2 regions of the Corynebacterium aquilae DSM 44791 genome follow, and region 1 is predicted to be linked to the other one. Evidence: riboswitches for the same ligand, from Rfam matches in the RefSeq annotation. Region 1 holds a riboswitch; the other holds the start of a gene.

Region 1 (7,814 bases):
AACAAGGAGGCCTCCAAGTACCGCGAGACCATCATCCTGCGCCCCCAGCAGGTCTCCAACCACCCCGAGGTCGTCCGTCGACTCGGCCTTATTTGCACCAACGGTCTGATCGAGGCCGACATCTACGGCAACGTCAACTCCACCAACGTGGTTGGCTCCCGCATGATGAACGGTGTCGGTGGCTCCGCTGACTTCACCCGTAACGGCCTGGTCAGCTCCTTCATCACCCCCTCCGACGCTAAGGGTGGCGCCATCTCCGCCATCGTGCCGATGGTCTCCCACGTTGACCACACCGAGCAGGACGTCAAGGTCATCATCACCGAGTACGGCTACGCGGATCTCCGTGGCCTGGCACCGCGCCAGAAGGTCGAAAAGATGATCGCCCTGGCTCACCCGGACTACCGTCCGATGCTGCAGGACTACTACGACCGTGCACTGGCTGAGGCCAAGGCCAACAAGACCATGCAGACCCCGCACCTGCTGGATGAGGCTCTGTCCTTCCACCAGCGCTTCAAGGAGACCGGCTCCATGAAGCTGTCCTAAACCTTTAGGACCCCAGGAAGTGCCTTCTCGCGCTTCCTAGAACCACGACGCCCCTTACCCTTGTGGAAGGGGCGTCGGTGCGTTGAGACCCGGTTACAGGCCCGTTGGGGTGGCCTGGTGGCGGCTCCAAAAAACTTATCGGCGTGTTCCGTTTTGATGTGGCCGAAAAAACCGGTTACGATATACAGCGGACTACGCACTAGTTGCGATTGTTCCGTGGGCCTTTAGCTCAGTTGGTAGAGCTACGGACTTTTAATCCGCAGGTCGTGGGTTCGAGCCCCACAGGGCCCACCAAACAAGCTCCCTTTCACTTCGGTGAAAGGGAGCTTTGTCTTTTCCTTGCCCGGGCGGTTTCAAACCGTCGTTGCACCAGCGGACACACTTTTTGTCCTATAGGCCCCAATAGGGCGTCCGGGTGCGGGGTCAGGGCGCTAGGCCGTAACTGTCTGGGGTGCTGTGACGGGGATGGTGAGGGGTGTTTTCTCATCGTGTCGGCTTCATCTTTGATCGCATACGTTTTTTATGGTGCTTTGTTGGTTGAAAAATGCGCTTCAACCGGCGTTTTTTGGTCTTTCGCTCATGTCGTGTACTATGAACGAAGTCGCAAAGCAGCAGGTGCTACACCGCTTCTTTATGACACGCTCCCATCGTCTAGGGGCCTAGGACACTGCCCTTTCACGGCAGCGACACGGGTTCGAATCCCGTTGGGAGTACAAGGCTTTATTTTCATAAGGCCAGTGGCCCTGTGGCGCAGTTGGTTAGCGCGCCGCCCTGTCACGGCGGAGGTCGCGGGTTCGAGTCCCGTCAGGGTCGCAGGCAGCGCCAGTAGAGAAAATCTACTGGCGCTTTTTGCTGTTTGCGGGTTTATGTGAACCTCGCGTGGGGTGGGGGTTATGCGACAAAATGTGTGTCTGTACGGCGTGTCGTGGATATAGGACAAAAAGTGTGTCCGGTTTTAGCGGGGTTTGCCTTTTCGGATTCCTATAGAGCGGGTGTAGCCGGTGTCGATACCGGTGTCGTATTCGGCAGGAGCTCCAGTGGGGTTGCTGTCGGTTAGTGCTTCGGTGGCTGTTTTAACTTTGGCGAGTTCGTGAGTCCCGAAGTCGTGTTGCCTGGCGATTTCTATGAGGTCGCCAGGCTTTTAGTTCTATAGGGCAGGTGCGTTGATGTTTGGTGGTGGCTTTCCTTGTGGGGCCCGCTTGCGGAGGTTTGCTGGTGGTGTGGTGGGTGGGGGAGTATGCGAAAAAGGGTTACATGCTGCTGATTTGTGTCATATTGCACTTCCTGGGTAAAGTACTTCCTCGTGCACAGCGCAAGGCAATGAAATATTTTCACTGCTTGGTGCGAGTGTCACGGCCCTGTGGCGCAGTTGGTTAGCGCGCCGCCCTGTCACGGCGGAGGTCGCGGGTTCGAGTCCCGTCAGGGTCGCCATTCCTTAACTGGTATAGTTTTGGGATATGGCCAGATAGCTCAGTCGGTAGAGCGTTCGCCTGAAAAGTGAAAGGTCGCCGGTTCGATCCCGGCTCTGGCCACAGTTAAAGCCCCACACGAAAGTGTGGGGCTTTTCGCGTGCCACGTGATTTTTTCTGGGGGCCGTGGTTGCGAGACATGTATGAGGCGGCGTTGTGGGGCCGTGTGGGGGCGTGTGGTGCGTTTTCTGCGGGATTGTGCATCTTTGCCTACACTGGGCTGTCACGCGCGTCACAGCGCCTTGTGTGGGTGTGTGGCGGCGTGGGGCCCGCGTTCGCGGGCTTTGAGCACGCTGTAAAGAAGGAGTTTTCATGCTTGAGCATGCTGAGATCGTTCACGAGCCGGATAATGGCCGTTTTGCACTCATGGTGAAGGGTAATCTCGCCGGCTATGCCGACTATGCGGAGGGCTCGGATGGGGTTCGCGACTTTAACCACACTGTGGTTCTTGATGAGTATCGCGGTCAGGGCCTGTCCTCCCCGCTGATTAAGGCGGCCCTGGATGATTCCCGTGATGCTGGTGTCAAGGTGAAGGCGACGTGCTCTGCTGTGGAGCACTTCATCGCTAAGAACCCCGAGTATGCGGAGCAGCTCGCGGAGTAAGACCATGAAAAAAGTCCCTGCCATCTGAGTTGAGAACCAGGTGGCAGGGACTTTGTGCATCCGTTGGGTTAGATTTCGAAGGTTCCGGCAACGTAGCGGTCGGGGTCGACGAGTTTGAGGCACTCGTTTTCTTTGCGGGGTCGGTTTTTGGCGGGAATGCCGATGGCGATGTGGTTGTCGGGCACATCTTTGGTGACGACGGCGTTGGCGCCAATGGCGCTGCCGCAGCCGATGGTGATGGGGCCAAGGACCTTCGCGCCGGCGCCGACGGTGACGTTGTCGTGGAGGGTGGGGTGGCGTTTGGTTTGGGTGAGTACCTGACCGCCGAGGGTGACGCCGTGGTACAGCATGACGCCGTCGCCGATTTCGGTGGTTTCGCCGATGACGATTCCCATGCCGTGGTCGATGAAGAAGCGTCGCCCGATGGTGGCGCCGGGGTGGATTTCGATGCCGGTGAAGAATCGGGTGGCTTGGGAGAGGATGCGTGCGGGGGTTTTGAAGCCGCGCACCCATAGGGCGTGGGCGATGCGGTATGCCCAGATGGCGTGTAGGCCGGAGTAGACGATGGCGTTTTCGACGTCGCCGCGGGCGGCGGGGTCGTGTTCGCGGGCGTTGTGGAGGTCTTCCCGGATCATCGCAATGAGGCGCTTCATGGCTGCCTACTCTATCAGCGTGGTGGGGTGGTGGTTTGTTTGTGGTTGGGTGCGTTGCGGTGGTTAATAAGGTGCACCGCCCCCGGGCAGCTGGCGCGGGGGCGGTGTGAGTGGGGTGCTAGGAGTTAGAACTCTTGGCGGATGTCTTCGAACAGCGGGGTGGAGACGTAGCGCTCGCCGTAGTCGCAGGCGACGGTGACGATGGTCTTGCCTTTGTTTTCTTCCTTGGCGGCGAGTTTGAGGGCGGCGGCGATGTTTGCGCCGGTGGAGATGCCGCCGAGGATGCCTTCCTTGGCTGCGAGTTCGCGGGAGGCGTTGATGGCTTCTTCGTTACCGATGGTCAGCACGTCGTCGAGGACGCGACGGTTGAGGACGTCGGGGATGAAGTTGGCGCCGATGCCCTGGATCTTGTGGGGGCCGGCCTTGCCGGTGGTCAAAAGGGCGGAGTCGGCGGGTTCGACGGCGAAGATTTGGACGGTGTCTTTGCGCTCCTTGAGGACCTCGCCGACGCCGGTGACGGTGCCGCCGGTGCCGAAGCCTGCGACGAAGATGTCGACGTTGCCGTCGGTGTCGCGCCAGATTTCTTCGGCGGTGGTGGCGCGGTGGGTGGCGGGGTTGGCGGGGTTGGCGAACTGGCGGGCGAGGATGGCGCCGGGGCGCTCCGCGACGATTTCGTTGGCCTTATCCACGGCGCCCTGCATGCCGGCGGCGCCGGGGGTGAGCACGATTTCAGCGCCGTAGGCGCGCAGCATGATGCGGCGTTCCATGGACATGGTTTCTGGCATGGTGAGGACGACGTTGTAGCCGCGTGCGGCGCCGACCATGGCCAGCGCGATGCCGGTGTTGCCGGAGGTGGCCTCAACGATCGTGCCGCCGGGGGTCAGGGAGCCGTCTTCTTCGGCGGCGTCGAGGATGGCGCGGCCGATGCGATCTTTGACGCTGTTGGCGGGGTTGAAGAATTCGAGCTTGACGAGGATTTCGGCGTCGAGGCCCTCGGTGAGTCGGTTGAGGCGCACCAGGGGGGTGTTGCCGATGGTTTCGGTGATGTTGTTTTTGATGTTGGACATTGTCACTTGCTCCTGGGATTGGTGGTGCGCCCGCTTGCGGGTGGGATGTTGGGCGCTGCAATGATGCTCACTATACACCCAAAAAATAGACAGGCAATCAGACAGAGCGGTCTATAAATGTGGGATCTGTGCAGGTGGGCGCGGTAAAAGAGCGTTCGAAGTCCTAAAGCTTGCGTAGTGGATGTGAATAAACAGCCGAAGGTGGACCCAAGGTGTGTCCGGTCACTAAAGGGGGGAGGTGTCCCGGAGTATTGGTCTCCCACTAAATGAAAACCTGCATGTGTGCGCAGATAATGGAATGCGGAAATATGCAGCAAAATTGAGCGCCAATGACAAAACCTGGCTGCCGAGTGACGGGAAAACAGTCCCCGAAAAAGCTTGATTTCGGCTACCCCCACATTGCTTTTCTTTTATGTTATTGCAGGTTGGGGGCGTAAATTTGTGCCCGTTGCAGTGCTCGGGAATGCCGATGAAAATTCGGCAGCGGCCCTCGCCACTGTGAACCCGCGTGCACACCGCCGCTTTTTCAATAAGGCGTCAATTGGCGGTGCGCGCCATGCAGAATTCCACCACGACCCCTCACGCAGGCACCGACGTGGGAAGGACTTGTGCCACCACCCGACCGCGACAAGGTTTCGCGGTCCACTGCGGTGGTGCGGTATCGCGGGTAAGCCAGGAGACCGGCTGCAACGCTTAAGAAGTTGTGACATCCATTTCAGGCCCACGAGGTGTCGGGCCACGTTCACGAAAGAAGTTCATCATGCACATTGCCGAGGGTTTCCTTCCCGTCGAGCAAGCCATTGGTTGGGGCGTCGTCGCCGCACCCTTCGTCATTCATGGCGCATACTCCGTCAAAAAACAGCTCAAAGAGCACCCCGATGCGGGCATGCTCCTCGGAGCCGCCGGCGCGTTTAGCTTCGTGCTGTCCGCCCTGAAAATCCCCTCCATCACCGGATCGTGCTCCCACCCCACTGGCACCGGCATGGGTGCCGTGCTGTTCAAACCCCCAGTGATGGCCTTCATGGGTTCCATCGTGCTGCTCTTCCAGGCACTGCTGCTGGCCCACGGTGGCATCACCACCCTCGGCGCGAACATCTTCTCCATGGCCATCGTCGGCCCCTGGGTCGGCTACGGCGCCTGGGTGCTGGCACGCAAAGCCGGCCTCAGCTTGAGCTGGGGTGTGTTCTTCGCGGCCTTCTTCGCTGACCTGTCCACCTATGTCGTGGCAGCCTTCGAACTCTCCCTGGCCCACCACGGCAGCGGCTACGCCACCGCCTTTTTCAACTTCCTCATGCTCTACGCACCCACCCAGGTGCCGCTGGCCATCATCGAGTCCATCGTGACCGTGCTCATCTTCCAGAGCCTGCGTGTGATCGCCACCCGCGAACTGCTCGACCTTGGCGTGCTCAAGCGCAGTGAAATTCCCACCACCCCGACCGCAACCCCGGTCGCGGCCTAAACATCTTCACCGCCAACAGCACCCCCACACAAAAAAGGAAAATCCATGAGCAGCAACAGCACCCCAAAGACCAACAAAGGCTTGACCGTCGGCCTGATCGCCCTGGCCTTCGGCATCGCCGCCTTCCCCATGTTCTTCAACCTCGGCGACAAGGACGCTGAAGAACAATTCACCGGCACCGACGACGGCGCCGAAACCATCGTCGAGGAAGAAAACCCCGACTACGAACCCTGGTTCAACCCGCTCATCGGCGAACTGCCCGGCGAAGTCGAATCCGGACTGTTCGCACTGCAAGCTGGCCTCGGCGCCGGTGTGGTCGGCTACGCCCTCGGCAGCTACCGCGGCCGCCGCAAGGCAGAAGAAGCCCTCGGCATCACCGTCGACGCCACAGGCGCCACCAGCTAAGCGAACCCCCAAGGACACCACCGACGTGAACCCCCTGGAACTCGCCGCGGCGAACAACCGATGGGCATACGCATCAGTGGGGGAGAAAGCACTGGCCATCCTCGGGCTGCTGATTCTGGCAATCAGCGTCCCCGTATGGCCAGTGCTTCCCGTCGTTGCAGCAGCCATCCTCGCCCTCGCGATCGCTGCCCGCGTGCCGGCCAAACTCTACGCCGCACTCATCCTGGCCCCCGCCAGCTTCATCGCCCTGGGACTGGCACCCCTGATCGTGGCACTCACCCCCCACGGCTTCGTCCGCATCGACGGCGGCGTCCACGACGCACTCATCGTCCTCGCCCGCTGCACCGTAGGCATGAGCGCCACCATGCTGTTCGCCCTGACCACCCCCATGGCGCAACTCCTGGTCTGGCTGCGCAAACTCGGCTACCCCGAAGAGCTCGCCCACGTCACCATGCTGATGTACCGCATGGTCGGCACCCTCATCGACACCGCGCGCACCATGTGGCTCGCCCAGGCACAACGCCTCGGACACACCAGCATGCGCCGCTGGATCACCTCCGTAGCCAGCCAAGCCGCCAGCCTGTTTGTCATATCCCTGACCCGGGCAAAAACACTGCAAGAAGGACTCGAACTGCGCGCCCCCATGGGATCGTCGGCAACACTCGACCCCTACACACCGGCCCGCCCGAAAGTCCTCATCCTCACCGCCGCAGCCCTCATCGCCCTCGCCGCCGCAGGCATCGTGTGGCGTTAATAGCTCACCCAAGGAACCCCCGTGGCCACCACACCCCCACCAGCCGCAAAAGACACCCTCCTGCGCTGCGCAGACGTGCACTTCACGCACGACAACGGATACCAGGTCCTCCGCGGCATCAACCTCAACATCCGCCCCGGCGACCGCATCGCCCTGCTCGGCGCCAACGGATCCGGCAAATCCACCCTCTTTCGACTACTCGCCGGCGCCTGGGTCCCCACCCAGGGACACATCATCCACCGCGGACAACCCGTCACCTACAACCGGGCCGGGCGCGACGCCCTGCGCCGCAGCGTTCAACTCGTACTCCAAGAACCCGACGACCAAATCTTCGCCATGTCCGTCGCAGCCGACGTCTCCTACGGGCCCACCAACCAAGGCCTGAGCGAAGACGAAGTCCGCCAACGAGTCGCCGCCGCCATGGAAGCCGCAGAAATCACCGACCTGGCCCACCGCGTGCCACACCAACTGTCCTACGGCCAACGCAAACGCGTTGCTCTGGCAGGTGCCTTAGCCATGCAGCCAGAAATCCTCCTCCTCGACGAGCCAACCGCAGGACTTGACCCGGCAGGCAGCCGCCAACTCCACCACACCCTAAACGCCCTACACGAGCGGCACACCGCAGTCGTCCTATCCACCCACGACGTCAACATGGCCTACGAATTCGCCACCACAGTAGCCGTCCTAGTCGACGGAAAACTCCACGTGGGATCCCCAGGCGAGATCATGACCGACAAGGAACTCATCAGCCGGGCCCGACTGGAACTGCCTTGGGCGCCAGCCGTCAGCCACGCGCTCGGGCGCACCATCGAACACCCAGAGCAACTCCTCTAAAGACCCCCACACACCAAAACCCTGCCC
Region 2 (7,814 bases), 170 kb from region 1:
GTCTACAAAGACGTCGAAGGCGAGCTGGTGTCCATCCGCTACGGCTCCCTCAACGACAACGAACCCCACGTCATCGTGGCCACCACCCGCGTGGAAACCATGCTCGGCGACGTCGCGGTGGCAGTCCACCCCGACGACGAGCGCTACCAGGACCTCATCGGCACCACCCTGGACCACCCCTTCCTGCCGGACCGCAAGATGATCATCATCGCCGACGACTACGTCGACCCCGAGTTCGGCACCGGTGCCGTCAAGATCACCCCGGCCCACGACCCCAACGACTACGCCATGGGGCAACGCCACAACCTGGACATGCCCACCATCATGGATGCCACCGGCCACATCGCCGGCACCGGCACCCAATTCGACGGCATGGACCGCTTCGAAGCGCGCGTGAAAATCCGCGAAGCGCTGGCCGAACAAGGACGCATCGTCGCTGAAAAGCGCCCCTACGTCCACTCCGTCGGCCACTCCGAGCGCTCCGGCGAACCCATCGAACCCCGCCTGTCCCTGCAATGGTTCGTCAAGGTCGACAAGCTCGCCGCCATGGCCGGCGAGGCTATCCGCGCCAAAGACACCGTCATCTACCCGGCCAGCCAAGAACCCCGCTACTTCGACTGGGTCGACGACATGCACGACTGGTGCATCTCCCGCCAACTGTGGTGGGGCCACCGCATCCCGATCTTCTACGGCCCCAACGGCGAAGTCCTCTGCGTGGGACCCGACGAGCAGCCGCCCGCGGGCTACACCCAGGACGAAGACGTGCTGGACACCTGGTTCAGCTCCGCACTGTGGCCGTTTTCCACCATGGGCTGGCCCGACGCCACCGCCGAGCTGGCCAAGTTCTATCCCACCAGCGTACTGGTCACCGGCTACGACATCCTGTTCTTCTGGGTGGCGCGCATGATGATGTTCTCCACCTTCGCGGCCACACTGCCCAACAGTCCCTTAGGCCAGGCCGCCGACGGCCGACCCCAAATCCCATTCAACGACCTCTACCTGCACGGCCTGGTCCGCGACGAACACGGCCGCAAAATGAGCAAGTCGCTCGGTAACGGTATCGACCCCATGGACTGGGTCGAACGCTACGGCGCCGACGCCCTGCGCTTCACCCTGGCCCGCGGCGCCAACCCCGGCGTCGACCTGCCGGTCGGTGAAGACTCCGCACAGTCCTCCCGCAACTTCGCCACCAAGCTCTTCAACGCCACCAAGTTCGCCCTGATGAACGGCGCCCGCGTCGACGCACTCCCGGCCCGTGAGGAACTCACCGACGCAGACCGGTGGATCCTGGATCGCCTGGAAGAAGTCCGCGCCCAGGTCGACACCTACCTGGATGGCTACCAGTTCGCCAAGGCCAACGAGGCCCTCTACCAGTTCGCCTGGGGCGAGCTGTGCGACTGGTACCTGGAGATCTCCAAATCTCAAATCCCCCGCGACGGCGAAACCCCCACCGGCGAAAACACCAAAATCGTGCTGGGCCGCGCCCTCGATGTGGTGCTGCGCCTCCTGCACCCGACCATGCCCTTCGTCACCGAAGTGCTGTGGACCGCGCTGACCGGCAACACCTCCCTGTGCGAAGCCACCTGGCCCACCGCCGAGGACACCAACGGTGGAGTGGAAACCGACGACGTCGCACGCCGCCGCATGGCCGACCAAGAAAAGCTCATCACCGAGCTGCGCCGCTTCCGCTCCGACCAGGGCGTTAAGCCCTCCCAGCGCGTGCCCGCCCGCATCGACTTCGCCGCCGCCGACCTCACCGGCCAAGAAGACGCCGTGCGCTCCCTGGCCCGCGTGGACGTTCCCGCCGAAGACTTCAACGCCTCCGCCGAACTCGAAGTGCGCCTCAGCCAGGCCACCATCACCATCGCCGTCGACACCAGCGGCACCGTCGACAAGGCAGCCGAACGCAAGCGCCTAGAAAAGGACCTCGCGGCCGCCACCAAGGAACTCGACACCACCGGCAAGAAACTCGGCAACGAAGCCTTCCTCGCGAAAGCCCCCGAAGCGGTGGTGGACAAGATCCGCGCCCGCCGCCAAGTCGCCGAGGAAGAAGTCGCCCGCATCACCGCCCGCCTGGCAGAGCTCTAAGCCCCGCCCCACACCAGCAGCGCCATGACCTGCCCCACGCCCAAGTAGGCAACGCGGGGCAGGCTTCGCTGTTTTCTCGCCCCCACCGTATTCGCCGACCTTCCCCCCAATTCTGTGAGGAAACTCCATGCACGACACCCCCACCCCTGAACCCGACGACCGCGAGCACCCCACAGAAGACACCACCGGTGTTGTGGACGAACAACAGGCAGCAGCACTTGCCCAACTCGCCGCAGCCGCCGGCATCCCCGAACACCAAATCCCCACCGACGGCGACGCCGTAGAAGCCGCACTAGCAGCCGCTGGACTAGGCCTCGGCGCAGACTTCGACGAGGAAGAAGACACCGATGCCGACAGCGCCCCCATCACCGGCACCGTCATGGTCGACGACCAAGGCTTAACCCTGCCCATTGGGGCAGCACCAGCCGACAGTGAGGAACCCGCCTACACCCCGCAAGACCTCGAGGACCTCGCACAGGTGGAACGGGAACTCGATCAGCGCTGGTCGGAGGTCAAAATCGACCCCACCATGGAACGCATCGAGGAACTCATGGACATCCTCGGCTCCCCGCACCAGGCATACCCCACCATCCACGTGGCCGGCACCAACGGCAAAACCTCCACAGTGCGCATGATCGAGGCCCTCGTGCGCGCCTTTGCCCGCCGCACCGGACGCACCACCAGCCCCCACCTCCAACTGGTCACCGAGCGCATCGCCATCGACGGCGCCCCGATTAGCCCCGCCGACTACGTGCGCACCTGGCGCGAAATCCAGCCCTACGTAGAAATGGTCGACGCCCGCAGCGAAGCCAAAGGCGGGCCCAAAATGAGCAAATTTGAAGTGCTCACCGCCATGGCTTTTGCCGCCTTCGCCGACGCACCCGTCGACGTCGGCGTCGTCGAAGTCGGCCTCGGCGGCCGCTGGGACGCCACCAACGTGATCTCCTCCGACGTCGCCGTCATCATGCCCGTCGGCCTCGACCACCAGGACTACCTGGGAGAAACCATCGAGGAAATCGCCGCCGAAAAAGCCGGCATCATCAAACCCCGCTGGGACGCCAGCGACCTACTCACCCCACCAGACAACGTCGCCATCGTCGGCGCCCAAGAACCAGCCGCCCTGCGCGTCATCCTCGAACGCGCCGTCGAAGCCGACGCCGCAGTCGCCCGCTTCGGCCAAGAATTCGGCGTCATCGAATCCTCCCTCGCCGTCGGCGGACAACGCATCAGCCTCAAAGGGCTCGGCGGCGAATACGACGACATCTTCCTGCCCCTATCCGGCGAACACCAAGCACACAACGCAGCCTGCGCCCTCGCAGCCGTCGAAGCATTCTTCGGCGCCGGCCCCGGCCGCCCCCTCGACATCGAACGCGTCCGCGCCGGCTTCGCCGCCGTGCAATCCCCCGGACGCCTCGAACGCGTCCGCGCCACCCCCACCGTCTTCGTCGACGCCACCCACAACCCCCACGGCGCCACAGCCCTAGCCGCAGCACTCAACCGCGACTTCGACTTCCGCCGCTTGATCGGCGTGCTCGCCGTCCTCGGCGACAAAGACGCCCGAGGCATCCTCACCGCACTCGAACCCGTCCTCACCGAAGTCGTCATCACCGAAAACCTCAGCCCCCGGGCCCTGCCAACCGAGGAACTCGCAGACATGGCCCGCGAAATCTTCGGCGAGGAACGCGTCCACACCGCCGAGTCACTATCAGGCGCCGTGGCCTTGGCCGTAGAGTTGGCGGAAGAATCCGACGAACCAGGCGGACAAGTGTCCGGCTCCGGTGTCGTCATCACCGGCTCGGTAGTCACCGCGGGCGAGGCCCGCACCCTGTTTGGAAAGGACCCCGCATGAGCACCGCAGGCCAGGACATCGAATACGGCCCCCTCGGCCCCGGCCACGCCCCCGCCAAAGACCCCCTCAAAGGCCTCAACGGAGTCATGGCCGGCACCCTCGTCATGGAAGCCATCTCCCTGCTGCTCGTCCTCACTGTCATCGGACGACTCGACAACGGCGCCTACTGGACCACCGCAAACTGGCTCTTTGTCACCTTCATTGGTGTCGCAATGTTCGTCTGGGCCTTCTTCCAACGACTACCCATCAACCTCATCGTCAACATCGCCCTACAAGTCATCGCCCTGGTAGGCGCTTTCTTCGTGCACTACTCCATGATCATCATGGTGCTGTTTTTCATCGGCGTGTGGGCCTTCATCCTGTACCTCCGCGCCAACCTCATAGAACGCATGAAGCGTGGCCTGTTGACCACCCAACACACCTAGCCGCACACCCCGCAGCCCACACCACACCGCCACCAGCAAACCCCATTGCCGGTGGCGGTTTCGCTATCCACCCCCCTAAGACAACTACGCAAAGCACGCCCGGGGGTACACCAGGCGCAGCCACCACAACCGATAGCCCTGTAGGATGGTGCGCATGTCTGAACGTACACTCATCCTGATCAAGCCGGACGGCGTCTCCCGCGGTCTCGTCGGCGAAGTTATCTCCCGCATCGAGCGCAAAGGCCTGAAGCTGGCCGCCCTCGACCTGCGCGTTGCCGACGAAGCAACCGCCAAGGCTCACTACGCAGAGCACGAGGACAAGCCCTTCTTCGGCGAACTGGTCGAGTTCATCACCTCCGCACCGCTGATCGCCGGCGTCGTCGAAGGCCCCCGCGCCATCGAAGCATGGCGCCAGCTGGCCGGCGGCACCGATCCGGTCGCCAAGGCCACCCCGGGCACCATCCGCGGCGACTTCGCCCTCGAGGTCGCCAACAACGTCGTTCACGGCTCCGACTCCCCGGAGTCCGCAGAACGCGAAATCTCCATCTGGTTCCCGAACCTCTAAAAACCTCGTTTTCCCTACCCCCACGCCGCCACAGCGCGCGCCGGGGATAGCCGAAACCGCACAATCCGCTCCTGGGCTTGGCTCCGGGGCGGATTTTTCATGCCTAAAACCCACATCCCACAACGTCATGAGACGTGTTGCGGTGGGTGCGACCAACGCCGGGGTGGGGGAGAAGACCTGCACCGCTGCTGCTGCAGAAGCTGCCGGCCGCCCCCATCCGCCCAAACCCAACTGACCCCGCTAACGAAGTGCCTGCCTGAGAAACGATCCAGTGGCATGTTCAATTGATACCAACATGCATTAGCTAAAGCTGGTGGGTAAACTCACCGGGGAAGAAAAGAACAACATCACCTGTGTCAAGGGAATCTCCGGTGTGAATCCGGAAGCGGTACTCGCCACTGTATGACGCGACACCACACGAACCGCCTCGCCCCGCGCGAGGCCACTAGGGGCAAACACGCCCCCGGGAAGGCCTGAAAACCTCGCCACCAACGAGGTGTCGGCGGCCGTGTGACGGCGTTGAAGCCAGGAGACCTACAGGAGATGACCGGTTTTACGGCGCACACTTACTTGGGTGCGCCCGCGAGCTGCCACTGCGGTCACGAGTATTTGACCCCACGTGGCGAATGTGAGGATCGTTTGCGATGGGACAGCTGTCTCCACCGCCGGCGGTGTCGATGAAGCACGTCCGCGTGCGCTACGACAACGCCCACCACGACGTCGGCATCGACATCGACGAACTCGTCATCCCCGCCGGGGCACGAGTCGCACTGACCGGGCCATCAGGCTCCGGAAAATCCACCCTGGCGGCCACCATCGGCGGATTCCTCCCCACCACCGCCACCGTGAGCGCCGAATCCCTGCAGGTCTCCGGGCGCGTCGGATACGTCGCCCAAGACTCCTTCGGGGCGCTCAACCCCCTTATGCGGGTCGAGAACCAAATCCGGCTGCTCGGCGACACCAGCATCCTCGAACAGGTGGGGCTTAGCCGCGACAACGCCCACAAGTACCCCCTAGAACTTTCCGGCGGGCAACGCCAACGCGCAGCCATCGCCTTCGCACTAGCCTCCCAACCCGACATCATCATCGCCGACGAAATCACCTCCGCACTCGACCCGGTTGCCATCGTCGACGTGCTGCGTGCCCTCGACCACGCCGCCGGCAACACCACAGTCATCTTCATCAGCCACCACCACGGTGCAGCAAGATTCCTGTGCGACACGGCCATCACCTTAAAGAAGCAGCCAGATAGCGCCATTTTCACCGCCCACTACGGGCCCATCGCCGCCGCCGGAGCACCCCATGACGACCACTAGCCCAAGCCCCCTGGCCCGACTCGACCACGCCACCGTCACCGGGCGCGTCAGCGAAATCACCCTCGATGTCCATCCCGGGCACCGCCTGGCGCTCATCGGACGCAGCGGCGCCGGAAAGACCACCATCATGCGGCTGCTGATGGGCACCATCACCCCAGACGGCGGTACCGCCACCACCCCGCGCACCTTCTCGTATATCCCCCAAGACGTCGACGCCAGCCTCAACCCCCACATGAGCATCCTCGACATCATCACCGAGCCCATCGCCATTGCCCGCGGCACCCGCGCCGGCCGCCAGGCCCACCCCGCCGCCAGCGAACTTCTTACAAGCCTCGGCCTTGACCCGCACCTCGGTCACCGTCGTGCTGCACAACTATCCGGCGGGCAACGCCAACGCGTCGCCATCGCCCGGGCACTGATCAACCAGCCCGACATTATCTTCGCCGACGAAGCGATCAGCGCCCTCGACCACACCACCGCACAACTGTGCCTGGACAGCATCGAACGCAGTGGCGCAGCACTGGTGCTCATCACCCACGACCTCTACGCCGCAGCCAGCATCTGCGACAGCTACCTGCTCCTCGACGGCGGCACCATTGCCGAACAAGGCCCAGCCAGCAGGCTGCTCACCAACGACGACAACGCCAGCGATGCCCGAAAAGAACTACTTGCCGCCGAGGAGGTCCTAGCCCAATGAGTGAGAACACCCCACCGGACAACCTCAACCTGCAACCCAACCGTGCCGGCGCCACCCGGCCCAGCCCGCACCACCAAGAACACCCCGGCAACGCCTGCACCCGCACCGAAAAAACCAGCGCAACACCCAGCAAACTGCTCGCCACCGTCGCTGCCGGAGATGGCTCATCTAGCCCACAGTCAGCCCCGGACGAGCACCCCACCGAGCCCCAAAGCTCCTCTTCTCGCCGGCGCTACCGCCTCGGCAGCCATCTTGGCAGCGAAGTCCGCGCTTTTGTTTCACTGCCGCTGGAACTACAGCTGCTGCTGGTCACTCAAATGCTGTTCAACGTCGGCTTCTACCTCGTCGTGCCGTTCCTGGCGAACTACATGACCGACTCCCTGGCAGCCAGCGGCGTCATGGTCGGCTTCGTCCTGGGTTTGCGCACCTTCAGCCAACAGGGACTCTTTTTCGTCGGCGGCGGGCTCGCCGACCGCTTCGGCATCAAACCCGTCCTGCTCACCGGCGTTGCCATCCGCGTTGCCGGATTCGTGCTCGCCGGGCTGTCCAACAGCATCGAAACCCTCATCCTGGCGGTTATCCTCATTGGTTTCGCGGCCGCGCTATTCTCCCCAGCCGCCGAAGCAGCATTTGCGGTGCGGGGCGCCCAACTCGAAAAAGCCGGCGGCATCCCCCGCAGCCAGCTATTCGCCATGGATGTTTTCTTCTCCCGCGTCGGCGCACTGACCGGGCCACTGTTGGGTGCCGCCCTGATCGAGCAGGGCTTCCACATCACCTGCTTCGTTGCTGCTGGAATATTCGCGTTCCTGTTCTTCTCCCACCTACTGGTCGTGCCCCACGTCGACACCACCACCCAGCAACAATCTGTGCTCGC

Evidence for each region. A riboswitch is a leader RNA that binds a small molecule or an ion and turns the genes downstream of it on or off. The one in region 1 is predicted to bind cobalamin.
Region 2: linked by a shared signal. The riboswitch ahead of CAQU_RS09170 (ATP-binding cassette domain-containing protein) and the one ahead of CAQU_RS09980 (energy-coupling factor ABC transporter permease) in region 1 are both predicted to bind cobalamin.

What each region holds. Positions count from the first base shown of each region.
Region 1 is NZ_CP009245.1:2,352,671-2,360,484, reverse strand. Features, by position in the region: gene scpC (succinyl-CoA:acetate CoA-transferase ScpC) at 1-543, shown strand, start outside; tRNA gene CAQU_RS10020 (tRNA-Lys) at 762-837, shown strand; tRNA gene CAQU_RS10015 (tRNA-Glu) at 1,184-1,256, shown strand; tRNA gene CAQU_RS10010 (tRNA-Asp) at 1,283-1,356, shown strand; tRNA gene CAQU_RS10005 (tRNA-Asp) at 1,898-1,974, shown strand; tRNA gene CAQU_RS10000 (tRNA-Phe) at 2,003-2,075, shown strand; gene CAQU_RS09995 (GNAT family N-acetyltransferase) at 2,325-2,615, shown strand; gene epsC (serine O-acetyltransferase EpsC) at 2,684-3,268, opposite strand; gene cysK (cysteine synthase A) at 3,394-4,335, opposite strand; cobalamin riboswitch at 4,770-5,038, shown strand; gene CAQU_RS09980 (energy-coupling factor ABC transporter permease) at 5,096-5,794, shown strand; gene CAQU_RS09975 (energy-coupling factor ABC transporter substrate-binding protein) at 5,840-6,199, shown strand; gene cbiQ (cobalt ECF transporter T component CbiQ) at 6,225-6,953, shown strand; gene CAQU_RS09965 (energy-coupling factor ABC transporter ATP-binding protein) at 6,975-7,787, shown strand.
Region 2 is NZ_CP009245.1:2,184,200-2,192,013, reverse strand. Features, by position in the region: gene CAQU_RS09190 (valine--tRNA ligase) at 1-2,088, shown strand, start outside; gene folC (bifunctional tetrahydrofolate synthase/dihydrofolate synthase) at 2,468-3,937, shown strand; gene CAQU_RS09180 (DUF4233 domain-containing protein) at 3,934-4,362, shown strand; gene ndk (nucleoside-diphosphate kinase) at 4,517-4,927, shown strand; cobalamin riboswitch at 5,262-5,483, shown strand; gene CAQU_RS09170 (ATP-binding cassette domain-containing protein) at 5,572-6,243, shown strand; gene CAQU_RS09165 (ATP-binding cassette domain-containing protein) at 6,230-6,940, shown strand; gene CAQU_RS09160 (MFS transporter) at 6,937-7,814, shown strand, end outside.